DNA from 3 places in the Arthrobacter sp. MMS18-M83 genome. Region 1 is predicted to be linked to each of the others. Evidence: riboswitches for the same ligand, from Rfam matches in the RefSeq annotation. Region 1 holds a riboswitch; each other region holds the start of a gene.
What was found. Region 1 has a riboswitch for cyclic di-AMP ahead of OW521_RS12840 (hypothetical protein). Riboswitches for the same ligand answer to the same signal wherever they lie in the genome.
Positions count from the first base shown of each region.

Region 2: another riboswitch for cyclic di-AMP. It lies ahead of OW521_RS10830 (hypothetical protein); the one in region 1 lies ahead of OW521_RS12840 (hypothetical protein).
Region 3: another riboswitch for cyclic di-AMP. It lies ahead of OW521_RS09355 (M23 family metallopeptidase); the one in region 1 lies ahead of OW521_RS12840 (hypothetical protein).

Region 1 covers NZ_CP113343.1:2,721,625-2,726,184, reverse strand. Annotated here, with positions in the region: gene OW521_RS12860 (TetR/AcrR family transcriptional regulator) at 46-795, opposite strand; gene OW521_RS12855 (helix-turn-helix domain-containing protein) at 851-1,240, shown strand; gene OW521_RS12850 (TetR/AcrR family transcriptional regulator) at 1,237-1,830, opposite strand; gene OW521_RS12845 (flavin-containing monooxygenase) at 1,929-3,005, shown strand; cyclic di-AMP (ydaO/yuaA leader) riboswitch at 3,146-3,296, shown strand; gene OW521_RS12840 (hypothetical protein) at 3,299-4,426, shown strand.
Region 2 covers NZ_CP113343.1:2,303,824-2,308,383, forward strand. Annotated here, with positions in the region: gene OW521_RS10820 (response regulator transcription factor) at 1-637, shown strand, start outside; gene OW521_RS10825 (HAMP domain-containing sensor histidine kinase) at 651-2,126, shown strand; cyclic di-AMP (ydaO/yuaA leader) riboswitch at 2,291-2,464, shown strand; gene OW521_RS10830 (hypothetical protein) at 2,467-3,195, shown strand; gene OW521_RS10835 (glycosyltransferase) at 3,329-4,560, shown strand, end outside.
Region 3 covers NZ_CP113343.1:2,000,285-2,004,844, reverse strand. Annotated here, with positions in the region: gene OW521_RS09370 (MFS transporter) at 1-1,084, shown strand, start outside; gene serC (phosphoserine transaminase) at 1,106-2,236, opposite strand; gene OW521_RS09360 (metal-dependent transcriptional regulator) at 2,583-3,278, shown strand; cyclic di-AMP (ydaO/yuaA leader) riboswitch at 3,405-3,615, shown strand; gene OW521_RS09355 (M23 family metallopeptidase) at 3,618-4,439, shown strand.

The DNA of each region.
Region 1 (4,560 bases):
TTCATGTCAAGGAACTCAGTTCCAAAGAACCGCGACGAAACCGAGCTACGTCAGGGCGTCGCGGACCGCTTGGAGGATTTGCTCCGTGCCTGCGGCCGGATCCAGGACAGCAACCACGACGGCGGGACGCCCACTTTCTGCGGACGACTCACCAGCCGCCTGGCTCACTGGAACCCGGGCAGGACCCCCGGCGAAAGTGTCAGCCAGAGCCTCCAAATCCCGCGCGAGCCGGGCAGCCAACCCTCGGGCTTCAGCTTGCCGCGCGTCGCCCTCGATGTGCTCGCGGTCAACAGCCGCCCGCAGCCATTGGCGCAGGACGCTGTTGTGCACCGCGACTACTGCCGCAGCAAAGGCCACGGCAGTGAGTTCCCGGTTCTCGCCCTCGGGAAGTGCCGCCTGGAGATGGCCTCGAAAGGCCCGCTGATAGCGATGTGTCATAACCAGTTCACGATCACGAAGGGCGGGCACGCGGCGCAGGAGCTCGTAGCGCGCCAAGGAGGTTTCGCGGCTACCTACGTGGTGGTCGAAGACCAAGAGCGCGGCATCCACAACCGAACGCAACGGATCCGCCGTCGTACGCGAAAGCAGCTCTTGAACCCGGGCGAGAATGCGGTCGTGATCAGCGAAAATGATGTCCTCTTTGGAGCCGAACTTGCGGAAGAACGTGCTGCGGCTGATTCCTGCGGCGTCGGCGAGGTCGTCTACGGAGGTGGCGTCGTAGCCTTGCCGCACCAGTAGCTCGATTGCGGCGGCCACGGCGGGTCCCGGATCAGGATTGGCGGGGTAGTTGACCATAGGCGTGAATCTAGCGCAGTTCCGTCCAACAAATCGATGCGGCTAGGCTTCTGCCATGGCATTGATAGCTCCCCGCGTGACGCCAGGCCTGCCCGCAGACGACGCCCGGAACCTGGCGCGCTCACTCCAGGACAGCAACGACATCACCGTTTTCGTTGACGGCACGGTCCACCGGCTGCCCGATGAGGCAAGGGACGCCGTCGTCGATCTCCTCGGCCGGCTGGGCCGAGGCGAAGCGGTGACGGTCAGCAGCGTGGAGGAAATGCTGACCACGTCGCGAGCGGCCGAACTCGCCGGAATCTCGCACACCTACCTGCGCAACATGACCGATCGTGGCGAAATCCCGGTCGAATACCGCGGCACGCACCGTCGGATCCGGCTCGCGGACATCATGGCGTGGCTGGAGACGCAGAAGAAGAAGGCCGCGGCAGATAAGGAAAGCTAGGCGAGGGCCGCCTTCAGCGCCGCGTGGACCCAATCCCGGTACCTCTCCGGTTCCCAGCCGAAATCCAGTACCAGTGATCGATAGGTGTCAGGGTGGCCCACGGACCAGATCACGGCCGCTGCTTGCTCATCGCTCATGCCGGAGGTCAACGCCCCGCGTTGCCGGAGCGCGTCAGCCGCTTCGGCGTAGTTCCGTAGCCGGAGCTCTGCCCGGTCCCTCAGCACTTTGGCCGCTTCAGCGTCGACGGCGGAGGCCTGCCTCATGACGCTGAACAGTTCGCTGCTGCGTGGGTGCACCTCGGAGAACCAGTCAGCCAACAATTCAATGACCGCGCCTGCGTCGACGGCCGCGGCTGTCCGCGCGCGCATGGTTTCCGGAACGGAACGGGGCGCCTCCGGACCGGCAGCCGTAGCGTCGACCACGGCCGACAGTAGCGCCGCCTTGTTGCCCACGGAGTTGTAAATGGTCTGGATAGCCACGCCAGCCTGCTCGGCAACTGCCCCGATAGTGGTGGCCACGTATCCCCTGCTCAGAAACAGTTCCTTAGCGGCCTCAACCACCGCAGCCTTCGTGGCGACAGCTTGAGCCATCCGCCTGTCGTTATGCCGAATCTCCACGAAAAAAGAATAGCATTCCAGTGACTGGAATGCTATTCTAATGAAGCCAGCACACCTCAGGAGGCTTCGCGATGGACATGAACGTTGAGCAAGTAGACACCGCGGTTATCGGCGCCGGACAGGCCGGGCTCGCCACCGGATTCCATCTGAAGAAACAAGGGCAAGACTTCCTCATCCTGGATTCACGTGCTCGCACAGGCGATGTGTGGCGGAACCGCTGGGATTCCTTGCGACTCTTCACCCCTGCGCAGCACGACTCGCTGCCCGGCCTGCCCTTCCCCGCCAACCGGGGCACCTTTCCCAGCAAAGACGCCATGGCCGAATACCTCGAGGCGTATGCCGGCAACTGGAACCTCCCGGTGCGTCATGGCGTCCAGGTCACCGGAATCGAGCGCGACGACGGCCGATACCGAGTCCAGTCAAGCTCCGGACCGATCCTGGCCAAGAACGTGGTTGTTGCAACGGGCCCGAATGCCCGCCCGAGGATTCCAGCCTTCGCGGAGGCCTTGGACCCAGGCATTCACCAACTGCACGGCGCGGAGTACGCCAACCCGGACTCAGTTCCGCCCGGAGATGTCCTGGTGGTCGGCTCCGGCACTTCCGGCGTCGAAATTGCCTTGGAGCTCGCATCCAGCCACCGCACCTACATCGCCGGAACTCCCCCGTTCCACGTTCCGGGTCCAGTGACGCGATACGCCGGGGGGCTTTGGTGGCTCTTCATCCACAATGTGATGAACCGATCCACTCCTATCGGCCGCAAGGTTGCGGTCGGCTTCACCAAGCACGGCGCGCCTCTGATCCGGGCCTCCACAAAAGAGCTCGACGCCGCGGCAGTCACCCGCCTGCCACGCCTGACGGGCACCCATGGGGGCCAACCGCTCCTGGACGATGGCCAAACACTCCCAGTCTCCACCGTGATCTGGGCGACCGGCTACCAACCGGACTTTGCCTGGATCCAAGGACTTCCGGCGGACGAGGACGGCTGGCCGCTTACCTGCCGGGGCGCCGTGGAACAACTGCCGGGGCTGTTCTTCGTGGGCATGCCGTTCCAATACGGGCTGACCTCGGGCCTTGTGGGTGGCGTCGGCCGGGACGCCGAACATGTCGCCGGACTCATCGCCGGGCAAACTGGAGCGCAGCGGAACTAGATCCGCGCGCGAAATCCCGCGGAATACCGGTCGCCCGGCCCGTTATCTAAATGTGACTTTTCTAGTCGGCTGTTGTAGCGTCGAGGGGCGACCCAATCCCCAGCTGGGCCGCTTCCGGGCTGACGCCGAGCTCTGCCGCAACCCGGATTCCGCTAGACGTGCGGCAGAGACGGGGGACCCAGAGTCTCCGGGCCTACTTCTCCACAGGCCCTTGGGGTGAAGCCGCCATGCGCGGCCGGACGGCCTCGTCCGAACCCGACAGCTAACCTCGAAGGCGTTGAGAGGCAATCACCATGTCCCCAACCATGGATCAGCCTCGCCGTGCCCAAGTGGCGCGCGAGCGCACCAAACCGACCGGACGCCGTCGGGCCCAAGACGGTGGACCGTTCATCCCTGAACCGGCTTCCGAAATTTCGACGCCGGCACCAACCACCCCGACGAACCCGACGACGGCGGCGCCCACCACGCGAGCGGCCGCCCGCGCGGCCGAGCGGAAACGGGCAGCCCAAGCCAGCGAGACCGCGAGCATTCCGGCGGTTCCACCCGCAGCGGTGGAACCAACTACCGCCCCCGAACCCGCCACCGCGGCTATTCCGATAGTGGCAACAAAGACGGCGGCACCCGCGGCTCCCGCTGAACCGGAACCCGCCACCGCAGTCATCTCGACCGTTGCACCCCCCGCCGAAACCCAGAAGGCACCCACAACCGCCCTTCCAACGGCAACTCGTGCAGGCTTCACTCCGGTGTCCTCTGCCGGATCGTCGTTCAGCCGGGAACCGCACGCCGTCCTCAAAAAGGCTGCGACCATCCGGACGATGAGCAACCGAATGGCAGTGGTGACAGGAGCCCTAGGCATCTTGTTGGCGGCGGCTTCCGTCAGCCAGGCTCTTGAGTTGCCCTTCTTCGGCCAGGAAACCCGCGCCCAGGACCAGAGCTCCACGCAGTCCGGCACTCCTTCCACGACGGCAAGCACTTCCCCCAGCACTGCAGCGCTACCTTCGGCAGCTACCCCGAGCGCCAAGGCCGGTCAGACTACTGCGGACCCAGCGCAAGGGCCGCAGCAAGGGCCCGCCGCCGTCAAGCCGTCGAGCGCGGGGGCACCATCAGTCTCCATTCGGGTTCCCTCCGTAGTCCCATCAGCGCTGCCCCCAAGCCTTACTCCGGTGCCAGCCGTTCCCACACCGGCGCAACCCGCTCCGGCTCCCAGCCCGGATCCCCCGGTCACGGTCACCCCGACCCCCACCGATCCGGCCTCGCCGACGCCCACCCCGACCGACCCGTCCTCGCACACGCCACCTGGCCAATCGAAGCCGAAACCGCCGGTACAGCCCAGCAGCCCATCGACGGCCACGCCGCAGCCCACCCAACCGGGCGTGGATCTCGGGTCGATTTTGGACGCCGCGAGCGGAGCTCTGCTGTGAGGATGGGAAAGCATCGAACCTCTTCCGTCGAGTGGCACGGCCGGTGCTGCCGGAGCACCAAGACCGCAACAGTCCAGCGTCGCCCGGACCGCTGGCGCTGCAGCCTTCAGCTGCGGCCGTTCAAGGGGTAACCG
Region 2 (4,560 bases), 420 kb from region 1:
GCTCATGAGCATGGGCCTCCGCATGGCGGGCTGGTCGGTGGCCGTGGCCGGCGACGGTCCCGCCGCCGTCAAGCTCGCCAAGGACTTCCGGCCCGATGTCCTGGTGCTGGATGTGATGCTTCCAGGGTTCGACGGCGTTGAGCTGCTTGGCAGGATCCGCGCCTTTGCGCCTGAGGTGCCTGCGCTCTTCCTCACCGCGAAGGACGACGTTCAGGACCGCATCGTCGGGTTGGCCGCCGGCGGGGACGACTATGTCACCAAGCCGTTCAGCATGGAGGAAGTCCTGTTGCGGCTGCATCGCTTGGTCCAGCGTTCTGGCGTTGCCGCGATGGACACGGCCGAGCTGGTTGTGGGTGACCTAACCCTGAACGTGGACACCCGAGAAGTCACCCGCGGGGGCGAAGACATCCAGCTGACGGCAACCCAGTTCGAGCTCCTGCGCTACCTCATGGAAAATCCCAAGCGCGTGGTCAGCAAGGCCCAGATCCTGGACCGCGTGTGGGACTACGACTTTGGCGGGCAAGCGAACATCGTGGAGCTCTACATCTCATACCTGCGCAAGAAGATCGAGGCCAACCACCCGCCCATGATCCACACTGTGCGCGGAGCCGGTTACGTCATCAAGCCCGCCGAATAACCAGGGACGCAGAATGTCCGCGCTCTCGGGTATCCCCCGCCAGACCGACCATCGATGGTTCGATCCTTCAACCTGGCACCTGCGCACACGCCTGATCCTGGTCTCCATGGCACTCCTGGTAGCCATCTGCGGAGCCGTGGGCGTGGTCAGCTACGCCTCCATGGACGTGTTCCTCACCAAGCAGCTCGACCAGCAATTGACGCAGGCTTCCCATGGCCGGCCGCCCGTAGGTGATCCGAATGGACGCCCGGATCCTTTGGACGCCCGGGGCCAGAGCATCGGCACGCTGAATGCCCGCATTCTTGGCAGCCAGGTGAGCAGCGCCGGGTTCTTGTCCTCCGATGCCACCCGTACGCCTTTGTCGCTCAACGATGCCGGAATCCTGTTGGCTCTTCCCCACGATGGCCACCCGGTTGATCGGACCCTTTCCAATGGCGGTTACCGGCTGGTTGCCACTGAAACTCCTTACGGCGATGTTGTCATCACAGGCCTGCCGCTCGCCTCGAAAGAGGATACCGAGGCCTCGCTCGTGTGGACCATGGTGCTGGTGTCCTTGGGCGGGCTGGTGCTCATTGGACTCGCGGGAACCGTGCTGATCCGCCGCACCATGCGTCCCCTGGAGCAACTCTCCGACGTCGCCACCAAAGTGTCGAAGCTTCCGCTCGACGCCGGCGAGGTGGCCCTCGCGGTGCGCGTCCCGGCGTCGGCTGCCCACCCCGGCACAGAGGTGGGCAGCGTCGGTCATGCTTTGAACCTCATGCTGGACAACGTCTCCAACGCGTTGGAGGCACGCCAGCAAAGCGAAACCAAGGTGCGCCAGTTCGTGGCCGATGCCTCGCACGAGCTGCGGACTCCGCTGACGGCGATCCGCGGCTACACCGAGCTGTTGCGCATGACGGAGACGTTCACCGAGGACGGCCGCAAGTCGCTGGGACGGGTCCAAAGCCAGTCCGAACGGATGACCACCCTCGTGGAGGACCTCCTTCTCTTGGCGCGGCTGGACGAAGGCAAGGCACCCGAGTTCACCGATGTGGACCTCACGCAGTTGGTGATCGAGACCGTGAGCGACGAGAAAGTCATGGCCCCCGAGCACATCTGGCAGCTCAGGCTCCCGGACGAGCCCCTCACGGTCCGCGGCGACTCGACGCAGCTCCACCAGGTCTTGGCCAATCTGCTCTCAAATGCCCGCAAGCACACTGAGGCGGGAACCACGGTAGTCACGGGAGTCATGCGCTCGGCCGATGGCAGCGCCGTTGTCACCGTGACCGACAACGGGCCCGGCATTCCGCCTGAATTCCAAGGCAGGATCTTCTCGCGCTTTGCCCGTGCCGACGCCGCTCGTTCCGGTTCCGAGGGCACGTCCGGGCTCGGCCTGTCGATTGTGGAATCGATCGTTCAGGCCCATGGAGGTACCGTCGAGGTGGCCTCGCGTCCCGGCCGGACGGAGTTTGCCGTGCGGCTTCCAGCGCTCAGGACCGCCACGGTTTGAAGGTCCGCCGAGAAGACCACGACGCCGGAGGGCGGCTAGCGCAAGTCGGCGCACCGGCGCCGTGATCTCCGTTACCTAAATGTGACTTAACCGGAGTCCTCCTGTACCGTCGAATGGGTGCGCGGGATCATTCCGGCCACCGCCGGGTAGGCGCCGAGCTCTGCCACTCCCCGGTGCCCAAACTCCAGGCAGAGACGGGGGACCCAGGTCTCCGGGCAAACGCTCATGTTGAGCCAGCCCTAGGGGTGAAGCCGTACCGCCACGATTTCTCAGTGGCCACGGCCGGATGACCTCATCCGAATCCGACAGCTAACTCCGCAGGCGTCGAGAGGCAATCACCATGTCTGATTCCAAGAATCAGTCGCGCCCTGTTGCGCGCCACCGAGGCGAAACTGCCCGGAAAAACAAGTCACGTTCCACCCTGAGGCGAGCCGCCGCAAACCTCGGCACCAGCCAGCGAATGGCAGTTGTTGCCGGCGTCGTCGCTGTGTTCCTCGGGGCAGGCGCCGCCACCCAGGCCGCCGACCAAGCCATCAATGCCCAGGACATGAGCCAGACGTCCGAATCGCGCGCCATTGCAGAGCAAAGCGCGACGCCGTCCGCCACCGCCACGCCGTCCGCGAGCGAAAGTGCCAAGCCGAGCACCGCTCCGACGCAGGCACCCGCTCCCGCTCCTGCCGCCGTCGCACCCCAGGCTGCGGCACCGGCCGCTCCCGTGGCACCGCCCGCTCCGGCAGCCCCGACTGTGCAGGTCGCCGTCAATGACCCTGCCGGCGCCCAGGCTTACGCCGCGAGCATGCTTTCCTCCTACGGGTGGGGCCAGGGCGAAATGTCCTCCTTGTTGACCTTGTGGAACAAGGAATCCGATTGGCGGACCACTGCCACCAACGCCTCGAGCGGCGCTTACGGCATTGTGCAGTCGCTGCCGGGCGAAAAGATGGCCTCCGAAGGCCCCGATTGGCAGACCAACTACCAGACCCAGATCCGCTGGGGCCTGAACTACATCAAGGAACGCTACGGATCCCCGTCTGCGGCCTGGGCCTTCCACTTGGCGCACAACTGGTACTAAGCGCACAAAATTCTTAGAGGTCCGCCCCTTCAGGGGGCGGACCTCTACTGCGTTAACCGGGCCTCGCCACATGCACAGCCGCGTCACAGGTTCCGCCTTAAGCACTCATAATCGGCGGCGGCACTCTGGATACATGACGCTCATCGAATCCACCACAGGAACCCTGAAGGACCCCGCGGTGGTGCCGCCGGGCCGCCCGATCCAACACAGAACCCGAATTCAACGCAGCGCTGCCGTTCAATACAGCACTGTTCGGCGTGCCCCCGTGGACGTCCGCTCCACCGTCCCCGTCCTCGATGTCACGATCCCCGTCTTCAACGAGGAACGCGACCTCGAAGAGTGCCTGCGCAGGCTTCACGGCCATCTGCGCGAATCTTTCCCACACGGCTTCCGCATCACCGTGGCCGACAACGCCAGCACGGACAGCACCCTGAAAATCGCCGAACGGCTGGCCAGGGAATTGGCGGAGCTCGCGGTGGTCCATCTTGAGGAGAAGGGACGCGGCAACGCCTTGCGCAAGGTGTGGCTCGCGTCGCCGTCGCCCGTTCTGGCCTACATGGACGTAGATCTGTCCACAGATCTCGCCGCGCTGGCACCCCTCTTGGCGCCACTGATCTCCGGCCATTCGGACCTCGCCATCGGCACAAGGCTGACCCGCAACTCCCGGGTTGTCCGCGGCCCCAAGCGCGAATTCATCTCGCGCAGCTACAACCTGATGCTGCACTCGTTCATGGGCGCCCGCTTCAGTGATGCCCAGTGCGGCTTCAAAGCGATCCGGGCCGACGTTGCCCAGCAGATCCTCCCCCACACCATGGACAACTCCTGGTTCTTCGACACGGAACTTTTGGTACTCGCGGAACGCTGCGGCCTCAGGGTCCACGAAGTGCCCGTGGACTGGATCGACGATCCCAATTCCAGCGTCGACGTGGTGCGCACCGCCCTGGCCGACATCCGCGGCATGGCCCGGCTCACGCGGGACCTCGTCTCCGGACGCATCCCCATCCCGGAACTGCGCGCAGCCCTTGCCCGCGGCCCGCTCCCGGCGTCGTCCCGTACAGCAGAGCAGAGCCCGCGCAGCAGCCTGTTCGGGCAACTGGTGCGGTTCGCCGCGATCGGTGCCGCGTCGACCCTCGCCTACGTGCTCATCTTCTTGTTTTGCCGCGGCTTCATGGACCCGCAGCTGGCCAACTTCCTTGCGCTGCTCATCACGGCCATCGCCAACACCGGCGCCAACCGGCGCTTCACCTTCGGCATCCAGGGCGGCAATCCCGTACGGCATCACTTCGAGGGATTGATCGTCTTCGGCATCGGCCTTGCGCTCACTTCCGGGGCGCTCGCCTTGGTGCACAGTACGACGACGCCGGA
Region 3 (4,560 bases), 720 kb from region 1:
GCTGAGCGGCGCCGCACAGTTGTGGCATGTCTACGTGTTCGCGCTGATGCTCGGAGTCGTCTCGGCACTTGACGCCCCCATTCGCCAGACGTTCGTTTCGGAGCTCGTCAAGGACGACTACCTCTCCAACGCCGTGGCGCTGAACAGTGCCTCGTTCAACGTTGCCCGCATGATCGGCCCTGCCGTGGCCGGCATGTTGACTGTGGCCGTGGGGCCGGGCTGGGTGTTCATGATCAACACGCTGACCTTCGTGGCGATGCTCGGCGCGATCCGTGCCATCCCTTCCTCCTCACTGCGCGTCCAGCCCCGGGCAGCCGCGGGCAAGGGCCGGATCCGCGAAGGGCTTCGCTACGTCCGCAACCGCCCTGACATCATGGTGGTCCTCGTCGCGATTTTCATCATGGGCACGTTCGGCCTGAACTTCGTCCTCTTCATCGCTGCGATGGTTGGCACGGAATTCGGCATGGACGCAGGTGCGTTCGGGCTCCTCAACTCGGTCATGGCAATCGGCTCAGTAGCGGGAGCGTTGCTGGCCGCCCGCCGGGGGAGGCCACGCATGCGGCTCATCTTTGCCGCGTCCGGCGGGTTCGGCATCGCGAGCGGACTCGCCGCCATGGCGCCGAACTACACGATGTTTGGCTTGGCGCTGATTCCGTGCGGCCTGTTTGCCTTGACCATGATCACCAGCGCCAACGGCTATGTACAGTCCACTACCGAACCCGTCATGCGCGGCAGGGTCATGGCGCTGTACATGGCCATTTTCATGGGCGGAACGCCCATCGGGGCGCCCTTCGTCGGCTGGGTATCCAACGTAGCCGGACCCCGCTGGGCCGTTGGCGTGGCAGCGGCTGCCGGCGCCAGCACCGCCGTCGTCGGCATCATCTGGATCATCCGAGCGCGTCAGTTGCGGCTCCGCTTCGACAGCAGCGCCGGAGGTTTGCGGCTCTTCCGCATCGAGTCGCAAGGCGCCAGCCCTGCCATGGACGACGGCGTTGAGGGCGACAGCGCCGTTAAAAGGGCTGGCGCTGTTAAAAGGGCTAGCGCCGCCCGGGATCCTCACCCGAACGACGCCGACCAGTCCTGACCGCGGGAACGCGGCGGGCTCTTACTTCTTCAGTTCGCCCACCACGAAGTCGATGCTGGCGAGCAGCGCCGAAACGTCGTCCGGTTCGATGGCAACGAAAGTAGCGATGCGGAGCTGGTTGCGGCCCAGCTTGCGGTACGGCTCCGTGTCCACGATCCCATTGGCCCGCAGCACCTTCGCAATCGCCGCCGCGTCGATCGAATCATCAAAATCGATCGTGGCAATGACGTTGGAGCGGTCTTCAGGCTTTGCCACGAACGGGGTGGCGTACTCGGAAGCCTCGGCCCAGGTGTAGATGCGGCCGGCGGAGTCCGCCGTGCGCGCGGAAGCGAAGTCCAGGCCGCCGTTCTTGTTGAGCCACTGGACCTGGGCGTCAAGCGTCACCAGGGTGGACAGGGACGGAGTGTTGTAGGTCTGGTTGAGCTTCGAGTTGTCGATGGCCGTCTGCAGATCCAGGAAATCTGGAATCCAGCGGCCGCTTGCCTTGATCTTGGCGGCGCGCTCAAGGGCGGCGGGGGAGAAGAGGCCAAGCCACAGTCCGCCGTCGGAGGCAAAGTTCTTTTGCGGTGCGAAGTAGTAGACATCGGCCTCGGCGACGTCCACGTCCAGGCCACCGGCAGCCGAGGTCGCGTCCACCAGGACCAGTGCGCCGTCGTCTACACCGGCTACCCGCTTCACGGGGGCCGCCACGCCAGTGGACGTTTCGTTCTGCGGCCACGCGTAAACGTCCACGCCTGCCTCGGCCTGGGAAACCGGGCGCGTGCCGGGCTCGGACTTGATGATGGAGGAAGCTTCCAGGAAGGGTGCCTTGTTGGTGGCCGAGGCGAACTTGGAACCGAACTCACCAAAGGAGAGGTGCTGTGCCTTCTTCTCCACCAGGCCGAAGCTGGCGACGTCCCAGAACGCGGTGGAGCCTCCGACGCCGAGAATCACCTCGTAACCGTCGGGTGCGCGGAAGAACTGGCTGAGTCCCTCGCGGACGGAGCCCACCAGGTTCTTGACTGGTGCCTGCCGGTGGGAAGTGCCAAGGATCGTCGCAGACGCGGCAGACAATGCCTCGATCTGCTCCGGGCGGACCTTGGAGGGCCCGGCGCCGAAGCGGCCGTCCTTGGGCAGCAAATCGGCGGGGATGGTGATGCTGTTGTCGCTCACGGGATGCTCCAATGGTGAAGTAGCGGCCTAGATGGGTCGTGGCAGGTGGCATCGCTGCCCCTTCGACTCCCCAATTCTGCCTGACTTCGCATGCGGCGACAGAACTGAACGCTTCATAGTCCGCCACGTGGAGGCATCTGTTCCGCCGGGCGCGGGACATGGGCTCGGGACATGGGCGGGGGACACGGGGCGGACACGGGGCGGGCACGAAAATTATCCGGAGTAATTCCAAATAAGCTAAGCTAGGAGCTGGCGCCCGGCCTGGGACGACCGGCGGGCAGCCCGCCTGGCCGGCTGCGGTACGGTGGAAAATACGCAAGATACTGCGCTCGAGGAGCTGAGCTGGATGACGGATCTGATCGATACCACTGAGATGTATCTTCGGACCATTTTGGAGCTTGAAGAAGAGAACATCGTGGCTCTTCGCGCGCGCATCGCCGAGCGCTTGCGGCACTCCGGGCCCACCGTTTCCCAGACGATCGGGCGAATGGAGCGCGACGGCCTGGTAATTGTTTCCAACGACCGGCACCTTGAGCTGACCGAAACCGGCCGGAAACGTGCCACTGAGGTCATGCGCAAGCACCGTCTCGCCGAGCGGCTCCTGGCCGACGTCATCGGACTGGACTGGGCCTATGTCCACGACGAAGCATGCCGCTGGGAACACGTTATGAGCGAGCGCGTGGAGCGGCGGCTCTATGAGCTTCTGGACCACCCCACGGAATCTCCCTACGGCAACCCCATTCCAGGACTCGAAGCCCTGGGCGGAGTTGCGTCACAGGCCTTTACGGATGGCGTGGTCAACCTTCTTGAAGCGATGAACGAATACTCACCGGACAACCGGGTCATTGTCAGCCGGTTGGCTGAACCGATCCAGGTGGAACCGGAACTGTTGGTGCAGCTGGACGAAGGCGGAATCCGCCCCGGAGCCAGGGTTTCCCTGGAGCGTGTGGGGGAGTACATCTCCGTTCGCGTGCCCAATATCGACGGTGCCTTGGAGTTGCCTCCTGAGGTGGCGTCGCACGTGTTTGTCACCGTCTCCTAGCCCTTTCGGCTAAGCGATCGGCAAAGATAACGGAATTATTACTGCGGGGGTTTAATCCCCTATAGTTGAGTACTAACGCCGATACCAAAGCGTTACCTGATCCGAAGCCGAGTTCTGCCAGCGGATCAGGTGGATTAGTCCATTCACTGGCAGAAGCGGGGGAACCACCAGTGGCGGTCGAAAGACAGCCTTGGGGTGAAGTCCGCAGCGGATGTGCAAAAACGCAGGGCCTTTCCGGGGGATCCCTCTGTGCTTCGCGTCCTCCGCGCGGACCGGGTCCATGCACTCTCTGACCCGAATCCGACAGCTAACTTCGCAGGCTTGCCAGAGAGGAACACTTTGACCACGCAGAACACGAGGGGCCGCAGACGCGCGTCCGGTCCTACTGCTGAGCTGCGGACCATGCAAGTCATTGCGCACGATCGGCCCCGCGATCCGCATCGCGAAGTGCGCCGGCGCAAGGGCCCCTTGCGGCAAATGGCCGATTTCGCCGCCGCGAGCGGTGCGGGACAGAAGGCTGGCGTGGCCCTCGCCGCCACGGGCCTCATCCTGACGGTGGCCATGCCGGGTACTGGCGCATTGACGGCCGCTGCGGAATCGAACCAGGCTTCCACGGCTTCGGCAGGCACTCAGGCCGAGATTCCCGCTGCGGCCAATGCCACCATCGACTTCAGCCGAGCTGCCGTTTCCACTACGGCGGATCCTGATAGCAAACTTAAGCAGCTCCTGAGCGCGCAGTCCGTCGGCAGCATCAAGACGTCATCCTCGAAGGGCACGCTGGGGGCTCCGCTGGACACCCTCGCCACGGCTTCGCCGTTCGGCTACCGCGTGAACCCCATTACGGGAGGCCTTGGGGAGTTCCACCGTGGCCAGGACTTCGTGGCCCAGTGCGGCACGCAGGTACATGCGGCTGCAGCCGGCAAGGTCACGTTTGCGGGCTGGCACCCGTATGGCGGCGGAAACCGCATTGTGGTGGACCACGGCAACGGCCTGGAAACCACGTACAACCACTTATCCTCGTTCAACGTCCAGGTGGGCCAAACGGTCAACCGCGGCGACGTCATCGCTTTGAGCGGCACCACTGGCGCCTCCACCGGCTGCCACCTCCATTTTGAAGTCATGGTCAACGGCGACGTCGTTGATCCCTTGGGCTGGCTGTAGCCAATCCGATGGACGTCTCTCGAATGCTTGTCACGCTCCGTGACCTGAATGTGACATTCAGCCAAAACTCCTGTACCGTCTAACTCGCATCAACTTTTAGAGAGTTGATGCACTCGGGTGG